Regions from separate parts of the Cupriavidus malaysiensis genome, predicted to be linked through region 2. Evidence: riboswitches for the same ligand, from Rfam matches in the RefSeq annotation. Region 2 holds a riboswitch; the other holds the start of a gene.

Region 1 (10,262 bases), on a different replicon from region 2:
GCTGGCCGCGCAGGCGCATCTGCCGGGCCTGGTGGTACTGCGCTCGCTGGGCAAGTTCTATGGGCTGGCCGGCCTGCGCTGCGGCTTCGTGCTGGCGGCGCCCGCCCTGCTGGCGGCGCTGCGCGAGCGGCTCGGGCACTGGAGCGTGTCGGGCCCGGCGCGGGCCGTCGCTCGGCTGGCGCTGCAAGACAGCGCCTGGCAGGCCGCCACGCGCCTGCGGCTGGCCCAGGCCGGCGCGCGCCTGGGCAGCGTGCTGTGCGCAGCCGGCCTGGCGCCGGTCGGCCAGCCCTTGTTCCAATGGGTACCCTGCCAGCAGGCCGGCGCCCTGCACGTGGCGCTGGCCCGGCAAGGCATCTGGACCCGCCTGTTCGACGCCGCCGGTGGCTGTCCGCCGAGCCTGCGCCTGGGCCTGCCGCCCGATCGCGCGCAGGACTGGGCGCGCCTGCGCCAGGGCCTGGACGTGGCCCTGGCCGACACCGGCAGCACCGGCCATGTCGATTCCCTGCCGCCCGCCGCCGGCGCGGCGGACTGAACCCTCCCGCCCCTCCGCATGCCCAAGCCCCCGCTCCTTGTCCTGCCGCGCGCCCGCGCGCCACGCCGTCTTGCCGCCGCGCTGCTGGCGCTGTCCCTGTACCAGGCGGCGCCGGCCGCCCGGGCCGCGCTCAGCGTGGTCGACGACGCCGGCCAGACCGTGACGCTGGCCGCGCCCGCCAGGCGCGTGGTATCGCTGGCGCCGCACGTCACCGAGCTGCTGTACGCGGCCGGCGGCGGCGAGCGCATTGTCGGCACGGTCAGCTACAGCGACTACCCGCCGACCGCGCGGGACATCCCGCGCGTGGGCGACAACAAGGCGCTCGACCTGGAGCGCATCGCCGCGCTCAAGCCCGACCTGATCGTGGTCTGGCGCCACGGCAATGCCCAGCAGCAGATCGACCGGCTGCGCGCGCTCGGCCTGCCGCTGTTCTTCAGCGAGCCGCGCCGCCTCGACACCATCGCCGAGGACATCGAGAAACTCGGCACCCTGCTCGGTACCGCGCCGGTGGCGGCGCGCGCCGCCACCGACTTCCGCGGACGCATCGAGAGCCTGCGCAAGACCTATGCGGCCCGGCCGCCGGTGACGGTGTTCTACCAGGTATGGCAGCGCCCTCTGATGACGCTCAACGGCCGCCACCTGGTCAGCGACATGCTGGCCCTGTGCGGCGGCCGCAATCTCTTCGCCGACGCCACGCCGCTGGTGCCGACGGTGACCGAGGAGGCCGTGGTAGCCGGCAATCCCGAGGCCATGGTCACGGCCGGCATGGGCGCAACCCGTGCCGACCGGCCGCTGGCCGACTTCTCGATGTGGGAGCGCTGGAAGCAGGTGACGGCGGTCGCGCGCGGCAACCTCTTCGTGATCGACGGCGACCTGATCAACCGCGCCGGCCCGCGCGTGGCGCAGGGGGCGGAAATCCTCTGCAAGGACCTGGAGCAGGCGCGCGCCCGGCGGCCCGCGCGCTGAGCGCGCTCAACTCTCCGAGCGCGCCCGGGCTTCAGCCGGCGGGCAGGCGGTTCCACCACCCGAGCACCGGCGCGCCGGCGCCGAGCCGGAAGCCGGCGCTGGCGCCGAAGCCGATCGGCCAGCCCAGCGTGCGCGCCAGCGGCAGGCCGAGCCAGTGGGCCGCCAGCATGCGCATGGGCCCGGCGTGGCAGACCACCCAGATGCAGCCCTGCCCTGCACCGTCCGCCGCCAGCGCGTCGGCCCAGCCGGCCACGCGCGCCAGCGCGTTCCCGGCGCTTTCGCCGCCGTGCGGCCGCGCGCCGAGCAGGTCGGCCGCCCACGCATCGAGCTGCGCGCGGGCAATGCCATCCCAGGGGCGGCCCTCCCAGGCACCGAAATCCATCTCGCGCAAGGCGGGCTCCAGCTCGACGGCAGGCAGCGCCGTGGCCTCGGGCCACCCCGCCGGCCACGCTTCGCGCAGCAGGGCCGCGGTCTGCGCGGCGCGCGCCAGCGGGCTGGCGATGATGCGCACGGGCGCCCGCCCGCCCAGCGCCGCCGCCATGCCGGCGGGGGCCGGCGTGGTCGGCTGCGCCAGTTCGAGGTCGAGGCTGCCATAGCAGATGCCTTCGGCCACGGCGGGACGCGCGTGGCGGATCAGGACCACGTCCATGCAGCCGCCAGCAGGTAGATCAGTAGTTCGGCGAGTTGCTGGGCCATGCCCAGGCAATCGCCGGTATAGCCGCCGATGCGACGTACGAAATAGCGCCCCAGGCTCCAGCGCAGCGCCAGCAAGGCCAGCAGCGCGGCCGCGGCGAAGGCCGGCGCCAGGGCCAGCAGCGGCAGCACCCCGCAGGCCAGCGCGAAGGCCAGACCGAAGCCGGCCAGCCGCTGCGCCACCGGCTTGGCCTTGCCTTCGGCGCGCACATAGTCGAGCGTGGCCAGGTAGCTGGCGGCGAGCGCGCGGCTGGCGCCATGCGCAGCCACCAGCACGGCGAGCAGCACCGGCGTGCCGCCGCGCGCGTGGACCGCCAGCAGCAACTGCCACTTGAGCAGCAGCGCGAGCACCAGCGCGATCGCGCCGAAGGCACCGATGCGCGAATCGTGCATGATGCGCAGCACGTCTTCGCGCGCGAAGGCTCCGCCGAAGGCATCGACGCAATCGGCCAGGCCGTCCTCGTGGAAGGCGCCGGTCAGCAGCAACGTCAGCGCCATGCCGAGCAGCACGGCCACCGCGGGCGGCCACCACTGCAGGGCTCCCCAGGTCGTGAGCGCGCCCAGCGCGCCGACCAGCAGGCCGACCAGCGGAAAGTAGCGCGCAGCCGCGTTCAGGTAGTGCGGCGCGAAACCGACCCAGCGCGCCAGCGGCGCCGGCAGCGGCAAGCGCGTGAAGTAGCCCAGCGCGGTGAGGAAATAGCGCAGTTCATCAGCCATCGGCACCTGCCTTCCCGGCATGCCCGGGCACCGTCGCCGGGCCGCACGGCGGCTGCAGCGCGACGGTCCCCGCGGCGCTCATCCCGCGGTGCTCACGCCGGCGCTGCCGAAGGTGGCCATCTCGCGCAGGAAGGCCGTGGCCGAGACCAGCAGCGGCCACGCCAGCGCAGCGCCGGTGCCCTCGCCCAGGCGCAGGTCGAGCGCCAGCAGCGGCTGGGCACCGAAGTGCGCCAGCAGCGCGCGATGGCCCTGCTCATGCGAGCAATGCGAGAACACGCAATAGTCCAGCACCGCGGGCTCGAGGCGCTGCGCCACCAGCAGCGCGGCCGAAGCGATGAAGCCGTCGACCACGATCACCATGCGGCTGGCGGCGGCGGCCAGGAAGGCGCCGGTCATCATGGCGATCTCGAAGCCGCCGAAGGCCGCCAGCGCATCGAGCGGCTCGACCGCGTCGGCATGCCGCGCCAGCGCGCCGGCCAGCACTTCGCGCTTGTGCGCCAGCCCGGCGTCGTCCAGGCCGGTGCCGCGCCCGATGCACTGCTCGATCGGCGTCCCCGTCAGCCGGCTCATCAGGCAGGCGGCGGAGGAGGTATTGCCGATGCCCATCTCACCGAAGGCGATGGCGTTGCTGCCCAGGCGTGCGTGGCTCAGCACGCGTGCCATGCCGGTGGTCAAGGCCAGCTCCAGCTGGCCCGGGTCCATGGCGCGCACCTCGGCGAAATTGCGCGTGCCGTTGGCGATGCGCGCATTGACCAGGCCCGGCGCCGGCGGCAGCGGCGCGCGCACGCCGGCATCGACCACCTCCAGCGCGATGCCGTGCTGGCGCGTGAAGACGTTGATGGCCGCGCCGCCGGCGACGAAGTTGCGCACCATCTGCGCCGTGACCTCGGGCGGATAGGCGCTGACGCCGGCGGCGGCGATGCCGTGGTCGGCAGCGAACACGAGCAATGCCGGACGCTTGAGCTCGGGCTTGGCGCCGCCCAGGATCATGCCGAGGCGCAGCGCCAGCGTCTCGAGCTGTCCGAGGGCGCCGAGCGGCTTGGTCTTGTCGTCGATGGCGGCCTGCAGCACGGGGCGCAGCGAGGCGTCGAGCGGGGCGATGTGGGGAAGCTGCATGGGTAAGGCTCTTGCTATGGCTCTTGCGGAAAAGGTTGCCGGCGCCCGGGCTACATCTCGATGCCCTTCTGCGCCTTGATGCCTTGCTGGAAGGCGTGCTTGACCGGCGCCATCTCGGTCACCGTGTCGGCCGCCTCGATCAGCGCCGGCGGCGCACCGCGCCCGGTGATGACGACGTGCTGCATGGGCGGGCGCGCACGCAGGTCGGCGATCACGCGGTCCACGTCAAGATAGTGCAGCTTGAGGGCGATGTTCAACTCGTCGAGCAGGACCAGGCTGATGGCGGGGTCGCGCAGCATGCCGCGCGCGATCTCCCAGGCGGCCTCGGCCTTGGCCACGTCGCGCGCTCGGTCCTGCGTCTCCCAGGTATAGCCCTCGCCCATCACGTGGAAGGCGCAGACATCCGGGAAGCGGCGCAGGAACATCTCCTCGCCGCTGGGAAAAGCGCCCTTGATGAACTGCACCACGCCGGCGCGCATGCCATGGCCCAGCGCCCGCACCACCATGCCGAAGCCCGAGCTGGACTTGCCCTTGCCATTGCCGGTGGTGATGACGATGACCCCGCGTTCGGCCTGGGCGGCGGCGATCTTGGCATCCACCACCTCCTTCTTGCGCACCATGCGTGCCTTGTGGCGCGCATCGCGGCCCGCGTCGTCGGGGGTGTCGGGGGTGCCTGGCGTGTTCTCTTCGTGTTCTGCTTGCGTCATATCGGTTCTGCGGAATCCAGGTAGTCTAGCGGGTGCCGTGGCCGTCCGGCGCGGCGTCGGGGTGGCCGTCGGCAACCAGCGCGGTGCGGTATCCATCGCTCACCGCGACGATCGGCGTGCGCAGTGCGGTGGAACAATGTCCGGGCGTCAGCACTTCGGCCGCCGGGCCGTGCAGCGCGCGGCCATCCTCGGCCATCAGCAGCGCGTGGCTGGCATAGCGCCGTGCCAGGTTGAGGTCATGCAGGATCACCAAGACGGCGTGGCTGCCGGCGCGCGCCAGCGCGGCCAGCGTGTCGAGCACGAGGATCTGGTGGCGCAGGTCGAGATGGGACACCGGCTCATCGAGCAGCAGCAGCGGCGCCTGCTGCGCCAGCACCGCGGCCAGCGCCACGCGCTGGCGCTCGCCGCCCGACAGGGTCAGCACGTCGCGCGCGGCCAGGCCGGACAGGTCGAGCGCGGCGAGCGCCGCCTCGACCACCAGCTCGTCTTCGCGCCGGGCGAAGCCCCAGCCGGCCAGGTGCGGGTAGCGGCCCACCCGCACGGCGTCGCGCACGCGCATCGAAAATGTGTCATGCACGGTCTGCGGCAGGTAGGCGCGCTGCCTGGCCAGCACGGCCGGCGACACCTCGCCCAGTGCCTGGCCGTCGATCGCCACCGCGCCGCCGTCGGGCCGGCGCAGGCCGGCCAGCACGGCCATCAGGGTGGACTTGCCGACGCCGTTGGGCCCAACCAGGCACCACAGCTCGCCCGGCCGGATCTCCAGGTCGAGCGCCGGCAGCAGCTCGCGCGCCCCGGCCCGCAGGGACAGGCCGCGCGCCGTCAGCACCGGGCAGGCAGCCAGCGGCTGCCGCCAGGGCGTGTCGGCGGCCCCGGCCGGGGCATGGCTCGGGTGCGTCATCGCGGCCTCCGCAGCAGCAGGAAGAGGAAGGTCGGCACGCCCAGCAAGGCCGTGATCACGCCCACCGGCAGTTGCGCCGGCGCGATCACCGTGCGCGCGGCCAGGTCGGCCGCCATCAGCAAGGTACCGCCCAGCAGCGCCGAAGCCGGCAACAGCAGGCGCTGGTCGTTGCCCCAGGCCAGCCGCACCAGGTGCGGCACGACCAGCCCGATGAAGCCGATCGAGCCGGCCGTGGTGATGGCCGCGGCGATCGCCAGCGAGGCCACCAGGAAGGCGCCCAGGCGCACCAGGCCGACACGCACGCCGAGCGACTGCGCCACGGTCTCGCCGAGCAGCATCACATTGAGCGCGCGCGCCATCGGCATGGCCAGCAGCAGTCCCGCCGCCAGCGCCAGCAGCGCCGGCCAGAACACCGCCGCGCCGCCCAGGTCGCCGGTCAGCCAGAACAGCATGCCGCGCAAGCGCGATTCCGGCGCCACCGACAGGATCAGCGTGATCAGCGCACCCCAGCCGGCGGCCAGGATGACCCCCGTCAGCAACAGCCGCGTACCCGCCTCCTGGTGGCCGCCCTGGACTTGCGGATGCAGCAGGTCGCGGCGCGCCAGCGCCGCCACCAGCAGCATCGAGCCGAGCGCGCCGGCGGCGGCGCCGGCCTGCACCATCCACCAGGGCAGCATCAGCAGCATGGCCAGCAGCGCGCCGGTGGAGGCCCCGCCGGACACGCCCAGCACATAAGGCTCGGCCAGCGGATTGCGCAGCAGCACCTGCATCAGCGCGCCGGCCAGCGCCAGCAGGCCGCCGCAGGCGAAGGCCGCAGCCGCGCGCGGCAGGCGCAGCTCGCGCACGATGGCACCGGCGGTGCCGGCGCCATCGGCCAGCGCGTGCCACAGTTCGGCGGGCGCCAGCGAGACGCTGCCGAGCGCCAGCGACAGCGCGAACACGGCCGCGCCGGCCAGCGCCAGCACGCCCCAGATCCGCAGGGCGCGGCGCAGCTCAGGCATGCGCCCCCCGGGCGGCCGCGTTCACTGGCGCCAGCCCAGCGTGATAAAGCCGGCCCGGCCCTGCGTGTTGTAGGGATAGGCAAGCTGGTAGTTCTTGTCGAACAGGTTTTCCACGCGGGCGGCGACGAACCATTGCTTGTTGATGTTGTAGCGGGCGTTGAGGTTGACGATACCGTATCCGCCCAGCGTGCGCGAGCCGGTATCCAGGCGCGCGGACGACAACAGCCATTCCCCACCGAAACGCCAGTTGCCGAAGTTGCGGCCCAGGTCCAACGCGACGTGGCGGCGCGCGCGGCGCAACAATTGCGCATTTGCCTGCTCGTCGACCGGGTTCTGGAAGGTGACGCTGGCCCCCACGTCGGTGCCCCACAGCGTAGCGCGCCACGATGCCTCTACACCCTGCACCTTGGCCTTGTTCACGTTCAGCGGCGCAAGCAGGCCGCCGGGCAGCGTGGTGTTGACGATCAGGTTGTCGTAGCGGGTCTCGAAAGCGGTCACGCGCACAAGCCCTGCGTTCGCCGTGCTGTATTGCAAGCCGGCCTCGGCAGATTTCGCGCGCTCAGGCCGCAGGTTCGGATTGCCGAAACCAGGGTAGTACAGTTCATTGAAGGTCGGCGCGCGGAAGGCATTGCTCACGCTGGCAATCAGCTTGAGCGCCTCGGTCAGCTGGAAACCGTAGCCGACGCGGAAACTCGCCTGATTGCCAAAGTCCGAGTAATGGTCATTGCGTGCGTTGAACTGCAACTGGTGCCTGCCGATGCGCCCGTCATAGCCGCCGAACACAGAGAACACATTACGCGAAGGACTGAATGAGCTGCCGTAGGCGCTGGCGTCGAGCGCCTGCTGCAGGTAGTCCGTACCGAACATCAAGGTGTGCGCGGCCGCGAGCGCGTACTCGTTCTGCCAATTGAACTGGCGGTTACGCGTATAGAAGGCGCCGTTTTGAACGCCATTTAGGAAAGTGTCACTACGGTCTTCGCTCTGCGCCAGCCTGAAATGTGTCGCCCAGTCCGGCGTCAACTTACCGTTGACGAAGGCCTGTGCGGTGTACAACTCGCTGTTGGTGCGGTTGTCGTCGGTGGGACGCCCGGATGCGCTGTCGAAGGACAGCTTGCTCTTGGAGTAGTAGCCGCTGAGGCCGGCATCCCAGTCAGGCGTGAAGCGATGCTTCACCTGACCCGACACGCTCTGGTTCTCATACGGATTGTCGTTTGGATTCGCGCGCGGCGCCTGGCGCGTATTGATGGCCGAGAAGCCATCGGTCTTGAAAGCGGAACCGGCCAGGTTGAACGAGGTATCGCCCACCTGCCCTCCGTAGCCCACGGCGCCCTGCCTCGTATTGTTGCTACCGTATTCCACTTGCGCATTGGCCGCCGGCGCTTGGCCCGCACCGCTCTTCGTGAAGATCTGTACCACGCCGCCAATGGCGTCTGATCCATAGAGCGCTGACACGTTGCCCCGCACAACTTCGATGTGGTCAATCTGGTCGGGCAGGATGTTGGCGAGTTGAGCAGTACCCGTGCTGGACGAGGACACCCGCACGCCATCGATCAGGATGAGCACCTGGTTGGAATTGGCACCACGCAGATAGAGCGAGGTGTTGGCCCCCATGCCGCCGTTGGTAGCAAACTCAACGCCGGCCTGACTGCGCAGCAGCGTACGCAGATCCGGCGCCTGTGAGTTGATGATGTCGTCCCGCGTCACGACTGTGGTATGCGCGAGCGCGTCGGTAATGGGCTGCGCGGTGCGCGTCGAGGTGACAACCACCGGTGCGAGCTGGGTGGCAGGCTGCTCGCTTGCAGACTGCGCGTAAGCATGCGCAGAAGTCAGGGCGGACGTGGCAAGGGTCGCGAATACGATGGCGAAGGACGATCGCGCCGGAGGCAGTGCCGGGCGATTCAACCTGTAAAGCGATGAACGCATAACGTAGGGGCAGGAAAGACGGCCGGGCCCGTTCCCCCGCGGGCCGAATGGCGATGAAGCGTGCCGCACAAGGGCGGCCGCCCGCGTCCAGGCCGGTATCCGGGCTGGCGACCTCAGCACGGCCGCCTTCCCGGGCCCATGTGGACCCAGTGGCTGGTTGACCGGCCTTGCGAAACCGGGATGCGGATTCGCGTCGCTTACCGTTGCGGGGGCAGCACAGGTTGGCCCGTCCCGACCTGGCGTCGGTGCGGCTCCCTGTTTCCCGTTGAACTGCCCCCGCGTGGCGACGAGGGGGCGAGCACCTGAAGCGTGCGCGAGTGTAGGCAGTTTCCCCGCCAGCGTCAATGCGCGCCGCGGAACCGCCGCCACGGTGGCGGTTGGCCGACGTTGCAAGGGCGATGCCAATACAATGCTGGCAACTTCGCCGCGGTTGCGGGGTCACAACGGCGCCTCGCGCATCGCTGGCATGGCGGCGCTTGGGCTAGAATCCGGATACTCCGACACCATGCACCCGACAGGCACTATGCTCAACGAACTCGAACAACTCGCCGCCAAGATCGGCCGCGTGCTGCATCACGCGGACACCCTGGCGGCGGAAAACCAGCGGCTGCGCGAGGAGATCGGACGCCTGCGTGCCGAAGCCGACCAACTGCGCGGCGAGCGCGAGGCCATGGCGGCCGACCGCGAGCTGCTGAACATCAAGATCGAGGAAGCGCAGTTGCGCATCCAGTCCATCCTCGACAAGCTGCCCACGGCAGGCGATGCGCGCCAGCTCGACCTGCTCGGCGAGGGCGAAGCCGCCCAGCCCCGGCAGCAAGCCTCCGGAGAACATGCATGAGCAACAAGCAAGTCGAAGTCAATATCGCCGGCCAGGCTTACCGCTTCGCCATCGCGGCAGAAAACGAGGCCGCGCTGCTGGAGGCGGTTTCGCTGGTCGATGGGCGCATGACCCGCCTCAAGTCCGGCGGCGGCGCCAAGGGTGTGGAGCGTGTGGCAGTGATGGCGGCCATCAGCCTCGCCTCCGACCTGCTGGCGGCGCAGCGCAAGCAGCAGGAGGAAGGCGCGATCCCGGTGGACGCCGTACGTGCCCGCATCCGCGAACTCAACGAGCGTGCCGACGAGGCACTGCGGCAGTACGCACACGTGGGAACCGACGCGCCGGCCGCGCGGAGCTGAAGCCGGCCGCGGCGGGATGTGGAGCGGATGTCGCGCACCGTGCGCAAAATGTAACGGTCCGGTACGACGGGCTTGGTCTGCGAGACAGTGCGGTGTATAGTGTAGCCAGACTGCACGACGCCACACAGGTGCAGCAAAATGGTCGGGTTACCGCGCCTGGCCGCCGTTCTCATCCCATCCTAGTTAGAAACGGCAAACGTCTGACATCGCACTTGGTGCTCCGCTCCGGGTGATCTTCGAAAGTCAGACGTTTGACAGTTTCCCTGCCTGGTTCGTAAGGGTCATAAACTCCTTGAACCGATATGCATTGCATGGTGCGGGATCATGTCGCGTGGGCGAGCGCGTCACAACATTCATAGTCCGGGCCGAGCCTGGACTCCCTGAGTGGGTGATGTACCCGAAATGCGACTTCCGCAGCCACTCTGAACCTCACTTGGGTTCAGGATGCCGACCCAGCGGCCGAGGCGGGGACCCCCTTCAACAAGGCGGTGGTGCAGACCACCGCCTTTTTTCTTGCCTGCGTTCTTGCCTGC
Region 2 (10,262 bases):
AAGCGGGTGGTCAGCCGGTCCGCGCAGGGATAGCCGCCGGCCTCGGCACCGCCACCATCGGCATCGTCCCCTGCGCCGGGGCCCGGCGCGCCGCCCGGCAGGCCGGCCGCCATCACCGCATCGGGGCCGAAGTCCAGCATCGCTTCGCGCACCGCCGCCGGCAGTGGCCGCCATTCGCCGTCGCGCCAGGCGCCGATGCGGCACGACTGCACGCCGACGCAGCGCCCCTGCTGGAACAGCCCCAGTGCCAGCGTGTAGCCGGATGCATCCACCTCCACCAGGGCGGCGCCACAGGTCACCGGCGCCGGATAGTAGGTCACCTGCAGGAAATCGGTGCGCACCGCGCGCGTGCGCACGGTTGCCGTCAGCGGCTGCCACGCCTCCCAGCCGAATACCGACAGGTGCAGCCGCGAGCGGGCCTCGGCGTGGAGGGTCTGCACCGCCACATTGTTGACGTGCCGCTCGGCGTCGACATCCGCGTAGCGGGTGGGCAGCTCGAAGCGGAGCCGGTAGGAGGCCAGGTCCTGGCGCCAGGAATCGTTCTTCATGCTCGCAGGCAGTAGGGGCGGAGGCGGGGCGGCATACGCCGCGCAGGATGCCTGCCATGTTAGGCAGCGCCGCGCGCCGCCACATCGTCGCTTAAGACGATTGGCCGCGAGCGCCGGCCACGCCATGCTGCTGTGCGACGTGGCCGAACGCCGCGCTCGTTGTATGCTCGGGCACGCCGGGCCGCCGCCGCGTGCTTCCCGATGGCCCGGAACCCCTCACCCTGCCCATGCCCAGCCCGGTCGACCCGTCCCGTACCCCGCTCACCAGCAAGCTCAGCCCGCCCACCACCAGTGTCGCCCAGGTGGCGCGCGGCGAGATCCGGGAACGCGTGCGCGCCGCCGGCGCCGCCAGGGTGGTGCTGGTGCGGGCGCCGGCCGGCTTCGGCAAGACCACCGCCATGGTGCAGTGCCGCTCGCTGCTGGAAGCCAGCGGCGTCGACACGGCATGGCTGACCCTGGATGGCGCCGACAACGACCCGTCCCGTTTCCTCGCCTGCCTCGCCGCCGCGGTCGGCGGCATGGCGGCGGACGCACCCGCCGCGGCCCCCGCGATGGCGGACGCGGGCCTGCGCTCGCCGGCCGACATGGCGCTCGCCATCATGGCGGGCCTGGCCGCGCGCACCGCGCCCTTCGCTGTGTTCCTCGACGATTTCGAGGCCCTGCAGGAGGCCGCCGTGCTGCGCCTGGTGCGCGAGATCCTCGACGGCCTGCCGCGCGGCGGACGCCTGGTGATCGGCTCGCGCGGCCTGCCCGACCTCGGCCTGGGCCGGCTGCGGGCACGCGGCCAGTTGCTCGAGATCGACGCCGCCCTGCTGCGCTTCTCGCTGCCGGAAACGGCCGAACTGCTGAACCGCCGCCGCGACAGCGCGCTGCCCGACGACGAGGTGGCGCGCCTGCACGGCAAGGCCGAGGGCTGGCCGGCCGCGCTGTGGCTGGCTTCCCTGGCGCTGGAACGGCGCGACGACCACCGCGACCGGGACCGCTTCATCGCCCGCTTCTCGGGCTCGAACCAGGCCCTGGCCGACTACCTCGCCGAAGACGTGCTGGAACGCCAGCCGGCGCCGGTGCGGGATTTCCTGCTGCGCACCGCCATCCTGCGGCACCTCGACGCCGGCCTGTGCGACCACCTGCTGCCCGGTGTCGACAGCGCCGCCATGCTGGCACGGCTGGAGGCGGACAACCTCTTCCTGACGCCGATGGAAGGCGACGCGCCGAGCTACCGCTACCACAGCCTCTTCGCCGACTTCCTGCGCGCCCAGCTCCAGCGCGAACTGCCCGACGAGGGCCGGCGCCTGCACCGCGCCGCCGCGCACTGGTACGAGGCGCACGGCCGGCCGGTGCCGGCCATCGACCACGCGCTCGAAGGCGGCAGCTTCGACCACGCGGTGCGCTTGCTGGCCCGGCACGCCATTGCCCTGCTCGAGGGCGGCCGCATGCGCCTGCTGACGCGCTGGTTCGGCGCCATCCCGCCCGCCTGCATCGCCGGCTCCCCGCTGCTGCAGGTGGTCCATGTCTGGGCCCTGTGCCTGACGCACGGCCCGCACGAGGCCCAGGCCAGGCTCGACGGCTACGGCTGCGCCGCCGACCCGGACCCGGAGGTGCGGCCGCACGTGCTGGCGCTGCAGCCCTTCCTGCTGGCGGTGATGGACCAGGCCGAGGAGGCCTTCGCGCTCGGCCGCGAGGCGCTGCGCCACATGCCGGCGCGCCAGGGCTTCGCCGAGGGCGTGCTGTCCAACTGCATGGCCTACCTGTCGGCGGTGATGGGCGAGTACCAGGAATCGCACCGCCTGCTCGATGCCGCGCGCAGCAGCCCGGGCGCGGCGGCCAGCCACTTCATCAAGATGTACTCGGAGTCGGTCGGCGGGTTGACCGATCTCGAGGAGGGCAGGCTGCGCCAGGCCACCGCGCGCTTCCGCATCGCCGTCGGCGCGACCCATGCGGCGTCGCAGGGCCATACCGGCGGCAATGCCTGGGCCGGCGTGCTGTACGCCGCCAGCCTCTACGAGGCCGACGAGCTCGACCAGGCCCGGCACCTGCTCCAGGTCTACCTGCCGCTGGCCAGGGATGCCGGCCTCGCCGACCACATGATCCAGGGCTATATGCTGCTGTCGCGCATCGCCTTCCACCACGGCGACGTCGACCAGGCCTTCCATTGCCTGACCGAGCTGGAGTACCTGGGCCACCAGCGCCAGTTGCCGCGCGTGGTCAGCAGCGCCAAGCTGGAACGCGCCCACCTGCTGACCATGCAAGGCCACCTGCAAGGCGCCCGCGAGGAACTGGAGCGTGCCAACGATGCCGCGCTGTGGGCGCGCGTGGCGCGCCTGCGCCTGCCCGCGCACGATCTCCAGACCCATGAGATGGCCGAACTGCGCTGGCTGGTCGCCGCCGGGCGCGCCGCGTCGGCGCTGCCGCGCCTGGCCGACGGCATCGACGCCGCCGTGCGCAGCCGGCGCTTCCGCCGCGCCCTCAAGCTGCGCGTCCTGCAAGCCATGGCGCTGGCCCGTGCCGGCGACGCCCCGGCCGCGCTGGCGGCCATGACCGGCGCGCTGCGCAACGGCTGCGCGGAAGGCTTCGTGCGCCTGTTCGCCGACGAAGGGGGCGACGCCGCCCTGCTGGTGCGGCAGGTGGAAGCGATGACGCAGGAAGAAGGGGCCGGCGCCGGCGCCGACCCGATCTTCCGGGCCTACCTGCAGCGGCTGGCGCAGGCATGCGGCGGCGCCGGGCCCGGCGAGGCGGCCTTGCCGCCGGACTGCCCTGCCCTGGTCGAGCCGCTCACCGCCAAGGAGATCCGCCTGCTGGCCCTGGTCGCCGAGGGCTACTCGAACAGCGCCCTGGCCGAGAAACTGTTCGTCTCCGACAGCACGGTGCGCACGCACCTGCGCAATATCAACGGCAAGCTGAACGCGCAGAACCGCACCCAGGCAGTGGCCATCGCGCGCCGCCTGGAATTGATCCGCTGATCCGCTGATCCGCAGCCGCGCCGACCCTGTGCCGCGGCGCCGGCGCACCGGCGCCTGCCCGGCCTACAGCGCGCGCGAGATCACCTCCTTCATGATCTCGCTGGTGCCGCCGTAGATGCGCTGGATACGCGCGTCGACATACATGCGGCCGATCAGGTACTCGTTCATGTAGCCATAGCCGCCGAACAGCTGCAGGCATTCGTCGATCACGCGGTTCTGCAGCTCGCTGGCCCACATCTTGGCCATCGAGGCGCCCACCGTGTCGAGCCGGCCGGCGACGATGTCCTCGACGCAGCGGTCGATGTAGGCCCGCGCCACCGTGACGTGGGTGGCGATCTCGGCCAGCTTGAAGCGCGTGTTCTGGAACTGGCCGATGGGCTGGCCGAAGGCCTCGCGCTCGCGCGTGTACTGCAGCGTGGCCTCGTAGGCCCCCTCCATCGCCGCCGCCGCGGTGACGCCGATGATCAGGCGCTCGTACGGCAGGTCGCTCATCAACTGGTAGAAGCCCTTGCCCTCTTCGCCGCCCAGCAGGCAGTCGGCGCCGACGCGCACATTGTCGAAGAACAGTTCGGAGGTGTCCTGCGCCTTCAGGCCGATCTTGTCGAGCACCTTGCCCACCTGGTAGCCGGGACGGTCCTCGGTCTCGACGATCAGGATGGACATGCCCTTGGCCTTCTGCGCCGGATCGGTCTTGGCCACCACCAGCACCAGGCCGGCCAGGTAGCCGTTGGTGATGAAGGTCTTGGCGCCGTTGATCACATAGCCGTCGCCCTGCCGCTCGGCACGCGTGCGCACGCCCTGCAGGTCGGAGCCGGCCCCCGGCTCGGTCATGGCGATGGCGCCGACCAGCTCGCCGCGCGCCATGCGCGGCAGGTAGCGCTGCTTCTGCGCCTCGGTGCCGTGGTTGAGCAGGTAGTGCGCGACGATGCTGTGCACCGAGGCGGCCATGCCGGTCAGGCTGCGCCGCGCCATCTCCTCGTAGAACACCGCTTCGTGGCGGAAGTCGCCGCCGCCGCCACCATAGGCCTCGGGAATGTCCGCGCACAGCAGGCCCAGTTCGCCGGCCCGGCGCCAGATCTCGCGGCCGACGTGGCCGCGCTGGCGCGCCGCCTCGTCGCCGGGCACCATCTCGTTCTCGACGAAACGCACCACGGTGTCGCGGTACATCGTCAGTTCTTCGTTCATCCACGAGCGTGGAAACTCGATTGCCATGACTGTCTGGTCTCCTTGAATGGCTGCTGGCGGCGCGGCGGCGTGAGGCGTGATAGGGGGCGCTACTGCCCGATCACGCCGCCGACCGGGTCGTAGCCGCTGCCGTTGAAACGCACCATCTGCATGCCGGCGAGCGGGTGGAAATTGGTCGGGCTGGTCTTGAGCTTGATGCCCGGGTAGAGCATCGGCAGGGTCATGTCCAGGCTGGCGGCCTGCTTCATGATGTTGGCGCGCGTCAGGTTGTCACCGGCCTGCCTGAGCACCTGCACCATGGTCTGCGCCATCGAATAGCCGGTGACGTTCAAGGCGTCGCTGGCGTCGCCCTCCGGGTAGTACTGCTTCATGAAGGCGGCGAAGTCGGCCTGCTCGCGGGTGCCCTGCCAGCGCGGATCGGAGGGGTCGCGCACGAAGGCGGCCGAGAGGATGTCCTTGGCATTGTCCAGCCCGGCCGGCTTGAGCACCGCGGTCACGGAGCTCGACACATTGGCCAGGTAGTGCACCGGCTTCCAGCCGATCGCGGCCGCCTTGCGGATCGCCTGCGCGGCGAACTTCGGCGTCGACAGGTCGACCAGCGTGTCGGCGCCCGAGCTCTTCAGGCTGATCATCTGGCTGTCCACCGTGGGATCGCTCAGCTCGTAGCTGGCCTGCGCCACCACCAGCGCCTTGCCCTTGTCGCCGAGGCCGTCGAGGAAGCCGCGCAGCATGTCCTTGCCGAACTCGTCGTTCTGGTACAGGATCGCGATCTTCGCCTGCGGCCGGTTGGCGAGGATGTGCCTGGCGTAGATATGGCCTTCGGTCAGGTAGCTGACGTTCCAGCCCATGGTCCACGGGAAATGCTCCGGATCGCCCCAGCGGTGGGCGCCCGAGCTGACGAAGAGCTGGGGCACCTTCTTCATGTTCAGGTATTTCTGCGTGGCGGCATTGCTGGCCGTGCCCAGCGGCGCGAAGATCAGCAGCACCTGCTCCTGCTCGACCAGCTTGCGGGTCTGCTCCACGGTCATCGGCGGGCTGTAGGCGTCATCGACCGAGACGAAGCGGATCTTGCGCCCGTTGATGCCGCCCTCGGCATTGACCTTGCGGAAGTAGGCCGCGGCCGCCTTGCCCACCGTGCCGTAGGCCGATGCCGGCCCCGAGTACGGCACCGTGTTGCCGATCTTGATCTCGCTGTCGCTCGCGCCCGTATCGTAGGCCTTCTGCGCCTGCGCCAGGCAAGCCAGGCCGGCCAGTCCCGCCGCCGCCAGCCACCTGCCCACTGCCGCCATCTTCCGCTTCGCCATGCCTTCCTCCTCGTGGTTGTTGCGTTGCCCGCTGCATTGGTTGCGGCGCCTGTTGCCGGCGCCTGCCATCGCCTGCCGTCCCGTCCCTGCGCGCTGCCGGCCCCACCGCCAGGGCCTCCGCTCAGCCGCCCGCCGCCTGCGCGCGGCCGCGCTGCTGCACGGCCTCGCGCCGCCGCGCGATCTCCTCGCGCGGCATGGCCTGGCTCCACGCGCTGGAGCGCCGGCGCTCCAGCGCCAGCGCCTCGCCCAGCGGCAGCGCATAGCCCTCGTCGATCAGCTGCTTCATCTCCGGCAGCATCTCCGGCACCGCCGACAACAGGTCTTCGGCGAGCCGCCGGGCGGCCGGCAGCAGCGTCTCCGGCGCCACCACGCGGTTGACCAGGCCGATGCGTTCCGCCTCCTGCGCGCCGACGAAGTTGCCGGTCAGCGAGATCTCCTTGGCCCGGGCCAGGCCGACCAGCCGGCTCAGCTTCTGCGACAAACCCCAGCCCGGCACGATGCCCACGCGTGCGTGCGTGTCGGCGAAGCGTGCTTCGGTGGAGGCGATGAGCATGTCGCAGGCCAGCGCCAGCTCGAAGCCGCCGGTGATGGCCGCGCCATTGATGGCACCGATCACCGGCCCCCGGAAGGTGCCGAGCACGCGCACCGGATCGCTGGTGCTGACGAAGGCCGACAGTTCGCGCCCGGCCGCCAGTTCCTTGAGATCCAGCCCGGCGCAGAAGGCACGCCCGCTGCCGGTCAGGATCAGCACGCGCACACGCGGATCGTCGCGCAGCGCCGCCACCGCCTCGGCCAGCGCCCGGCACAGCGCCACCGACAATGCGTTCATCGCCTGCGGCCGGTTCAGGGTCAGCACCGCATAGCCGGCCGGATCGATCTCGACCAGCACGGAAGCCGCCTCGCTGTGCTGCCCGGGGTCTGTGGAATGCGTTTGCGTCACGATGCCTGCCTCGCCGAAGACGGAAGCGGGCATGCGCGACGGCGTGCCGCCGTTCGCCGGCGCACGAAGTCCTGCGCCCGCGGGCGCCCGCATGCCTGTCTCCTGGTGGATCCCGCCGCCTGGCCTGGCGCCGGCGGTCTGTCTGCCGGCCCTGGCCGGTTACGACGATTCTCGGCAGCGCCCCGGCGCCGGGCGTCGTCCGAAACGACGATTTGGCGGCTCGGGGGAACACGAACCGGGCCGCGCCCGCCCCACCCTGCAAGAACACATGGCCGGCAAGGCCGGCGCCGCCCGGCCCGCCATGGCGCACCGGAGCGCGTGGCACGGCGCTGGCGGCATGCGCCACCCGCCATTACAATGCGCGTGATTTACCGATCACGATGACAGGTGCCCGCGCCACGCCAGCGGCGCGGGTTAAACGGGAAACAGGTGCGCCAACGCCAATGGCTTGAGTCTTGCATGCGCGGACTCGGGACGCTGGCGGCAATGCCTGTGCTGCCCCCGCAACGGTAAGCAGGTCAAGGGATCGCCACGCCGGCCTGGTGCCGGCAGCCACTGCGCGCCAGCGCGGGAAGGCGGCCATCCCCCACGCGCACGCGGCGCCCACCGCGCGCATCGCCTGCCAGCCCGGATACCGGCCTGACTTCGACCACCGAAGCCGCGGACGGGCGGCCGGGTGTCGTGCCGGGCCCTGCCGCGGGGCAGCCCCGGGGCATGCCCCGCGCACGGCCGCGGCTTCATCGTCCTTTCCGGCACCAGTTGCCACGCCCGGGCGGGGATGCCCGGGCACGACACGATGAAGACAGACCGCAAGCCAGCCCCTTCGGCGCGCCGCCCGCGCGCCCAGCACACCCCGCCGCCGTCGCGGCGCTTCTCATGGCCTCCCTGCCTGGGCAGGCATGCCCGCCCCGCTTCGGCACCGTCTCTTCGCTCCCTGACCCCGCATCTGCCCTGCGCCCCATGCCAGCCCACCCGTTCCGCCTGATCGCCAGCATCTTCAATGACGAAGCCACCGACGTGCGCCGCAAGACCGTGGCGCTCTACGCGATCCTGATCGCCGCCAATGCCGGGGCCTGGATCTGGGCCCTGGCCGCCTTCCGCGACCACCCGGTGCTGCTGGCATCCGCCGTGCTGGCCTATACGCTGGGGCTGCGCCACGCCGTCGACGCCGACCATATCGCGGCCATCGACAATGTCACGCGCAAACTGATGGCCGAAGGCAAGCGGCCGGTCGCGGTGGGCTTCTTCTTCTCGCTCGGCCATTCCACCGTGGTCACGCTGATGTCGATCGGCATCGCCATCGCGGCGGCCGCCCTGCAATCGCATTTCGGCGAGATGAAGGCGGTCGGCGGCCTGATCGGCACCAGCGTCTCGGCGCTGTTCCTGTTCCTGCTGGCCTTCTTCAACCTGCTGATCCTGGTCTCGGTCTGGCGTGCCTTCCGCGCCGTCAAGCGCGGCGAGACGCTGCGCGCCCAGGACCTCGACCTGCTGCTCAACGAGCGCGGCGTGCTGGCGCGCTGGTTCCGCCCGCTGTTCCGCCTGGCCAGCCGCAGCTGGCACCTGTTCCCGATGGGCCTGCTGTTCGGCCTGGGCTTCGACACCGCCACCGAGGTGGCCCTGTTCGGCCTCTCCGCCGCGGAAGCCGCCAAGGGCGTGCCGTTCTGGACCATCATGGTGTTCCCGGCGCTGTTCACCGCCGGCATGTCGCTGGTCGACACCACCGATGGCATCCTCATGCTCGGCGCCTACGGCTGGGCCTTCACCAAGCCGATCCGCAAGCTCTACTACAACATGACCATCACGCTGGTCTCGGTGATCGTCGCGGTGGTCATCGGCGGCATCGAAGCACTCGGCCTGATCGCCGACAAGCTCGGCCTGGAAGGCGGCCTGTGGGACGTGGTCGGCGCGCTCAACGCACATTTCGGCATGCTGGGCTATGTGATCATCGGCGTGTTCGTGCTGAGCTGGCTGGTCTCGATGGTGGTGTACCGCGTGCAGCGCTATGACGAGATCGAGGTGAAGCTGGGGTGAGTGCCATGACAAAGCCGGCGTGCAGGTGGAGAGGAAGCGGCCGCTCCCGGAGCCGGTGCGATGCCGCCTGCGGCATGGTGCGGAACCATCTCAAGATGACGCGGGATACCTCCCAAACCGCGGCAATGTCCGCGGCTCCCGCTCCGCGGCGGCCTATAGTCTCCCCCTTCGACGACAGTTCCATGCCCTGGGAGAACCGGTGAAATCCAAGCTGCGGATACTTGCCTGCGCGCTGGCCTGCCTGCTGCAGTCCGCATGGGCACAGGCGGAGGAAGCGGACCGGAGCCAGGACCTGGCCCGTGCGGACGGCTCGCGGATCCGCTTCTACCTCGACCAGCGCGATGCCTCCGCGCAGGCGGACCAACTGCTGGTGGTGATCCAGGGCTCGGATTGCAACAGCGTGACCCGGGTCGAGGCGATCCGCGCCTACATTGCGCGGGTGATGCCGGCAGCCGACATCCTGACGGTGGAGAAGTACGGTATCGATGCCAGCCTGCCCTACAGCGACGATCCCGCACGCGCGGATTGCCCGCTTGCCTATGTTCGGCACGACAGCCTCGCACAACGCGCCGCGGACCTGGACGCCGTCATCGCCGACGTGCTGCGCCGGCACGGCTATCGCCAGGTGGTGGCCCTCGGCGGCAGCGAAGGGGCAGTGGTCGCGCACCTGCTGGCGGCGCGCTCGGATCGCATCTCGGCCACCATCGCCTTCAATGGCGGCGGCCGATGGTTCCTCGACGACGTGCTGCACAGCATCGCCAGCGCGCCCGGCACCCCGCGCGAGAAGGCCGAATCGAAGCGGGGCATGCGTGCCTTCGCCCGCCATGTCCGCACCGCCACGCCCGCGGCGCGGGCGGCAATCGCGGCCAGCGGCCACGGCTACCGCTGGTGGCGCGACGCGCTCGACACGGATCAGCTGGCCGTGTTGCAGGCGAGCCGCTCTCCGGCCTTGATCATCCAGGCCGGCGCCGACGATTCCGTGTCCCCCGAGGCCGTGCTGGCCATGGTTGCCCGGCTCCATCAGGCGGGCAAGCGCAACATCACCTACAAGACCTATGCGTCGCTGGACCACCGCTTGCGCGGGCCCGATGGACAATCTCACATGGCCGAGGTGGTGGACGACATGGCCGCGTGGCTGCAGGACGCGGGCATCGTGCCGTGATGCCGAAGGTCAATACATCCGGCCCGGGCGTTCACGACTCCGGGCCACCGCGCGGGATCGGCATGCCGATCATTCGAACACTGCGCCACCGGCATTGCGCATCGCCTCTGCCAATGCCACCTGGGCCGGATC

The links. Region 2 has a riboswitch for cobalamin ahead of BKK80_RS26685 (HoxN/HupN/NixA family nickel/cobalt transporter). Riboswitches for the same ligand answer to the same signal wherever they lie in the genome.
Region 1: it holds a riboswitch for cobalamin, as region 2 does, so the genes downstream of both, BKK80_RS17290 (TonB-dependent receptor domain-containing protein) here and BKK80_RS26685 (HoxN/HupN/NixA family nickel/cobalt transporter) in region 2, are expected to answer to the same signal.

The regions. Positions count from the first base shown of each region.
Region 1 is NZ_CP017754.1:3,820,495-3,830,756, forward strand. Features, by position in the region: gene cobD (threonine-phosphate decarboxylase CobD) at 1-532, shown strand, start outside; gene BKK80_RS17255 (cobalamin-binding protein) at 551-1,498, shown strand; gene BKK80_RS17260 (histidine phosphatase family protein) at 1,530-2,147, opposite strand; gene BKK80_RS17265 (adenosylcobinamide-GDP ribazoletransferase) at 2,132-2,908, opposite strand; gene cobT (nicotinate-nucleotide--dimethylbenzimidazole phosphoribosyltransferase) at 2,987-4,024, opposite strand; gene cobO (cob(I)yrinic acid a,c-diamide adenosyltransferase) at 4,075-4,731, opposite strand; gene BKK80_RS17280 (ABC transporter ATP-binding protein) at 4,757-5,629, opposite strand; gene BKK80_RS17285 (FecCD family ABC transporter permease) at 5,626-6,630, opposite strand; gene BKK80_RS17290 (TonB-dependent receptor domain-containing protein) at 6,652-8,553, opposite strand; cobalamin riboswitch at 8,640-8,860, opposite strand; gene BKK80_RS17295 (hypothetical protein) at 9,077-9,391, shown strand; gene BKK80_RS17300 (cell division protein ZapA) at 9,388-9,729, shown strand; RNA gene ssrS (6S RNA) at 9,987-10,204, shown strand.
Region 2 is NZ_CP017755.1:1,609,592-1,619,853, reverse strand. Features, by position in the region: gene BKK80_RS26710 (thioesterase family protein) at 1-548, opposite strand, end outside; gene BKK80_RS26705 (winged helix-turn-helix domain-containing protein) at 776-3,508, shown strand; gene BKK80_RS26700 (acyl-CoA dehydrogenase family protein) at 3,572-4,720, opposite strand; gene BKK80_RS26695 (ABC transporter substrate-binding protein) at 4,783-5,982, opposite strand; gene BKK80_RS26690 (enoyl-CoA hydratase) at 6,119-7,030, opposite strand; cobalamin riboswitch at 7,306-7,594, shown strand; gene BKK80_RS26685 (HoxN/HupN/NixA family nickel/cobalt transporter) at 7,898-8,968, shown strand; gene BKK80_RS26680 (serine aminopeptidase domain-containing protein) at 9,168-10,130, shown strand.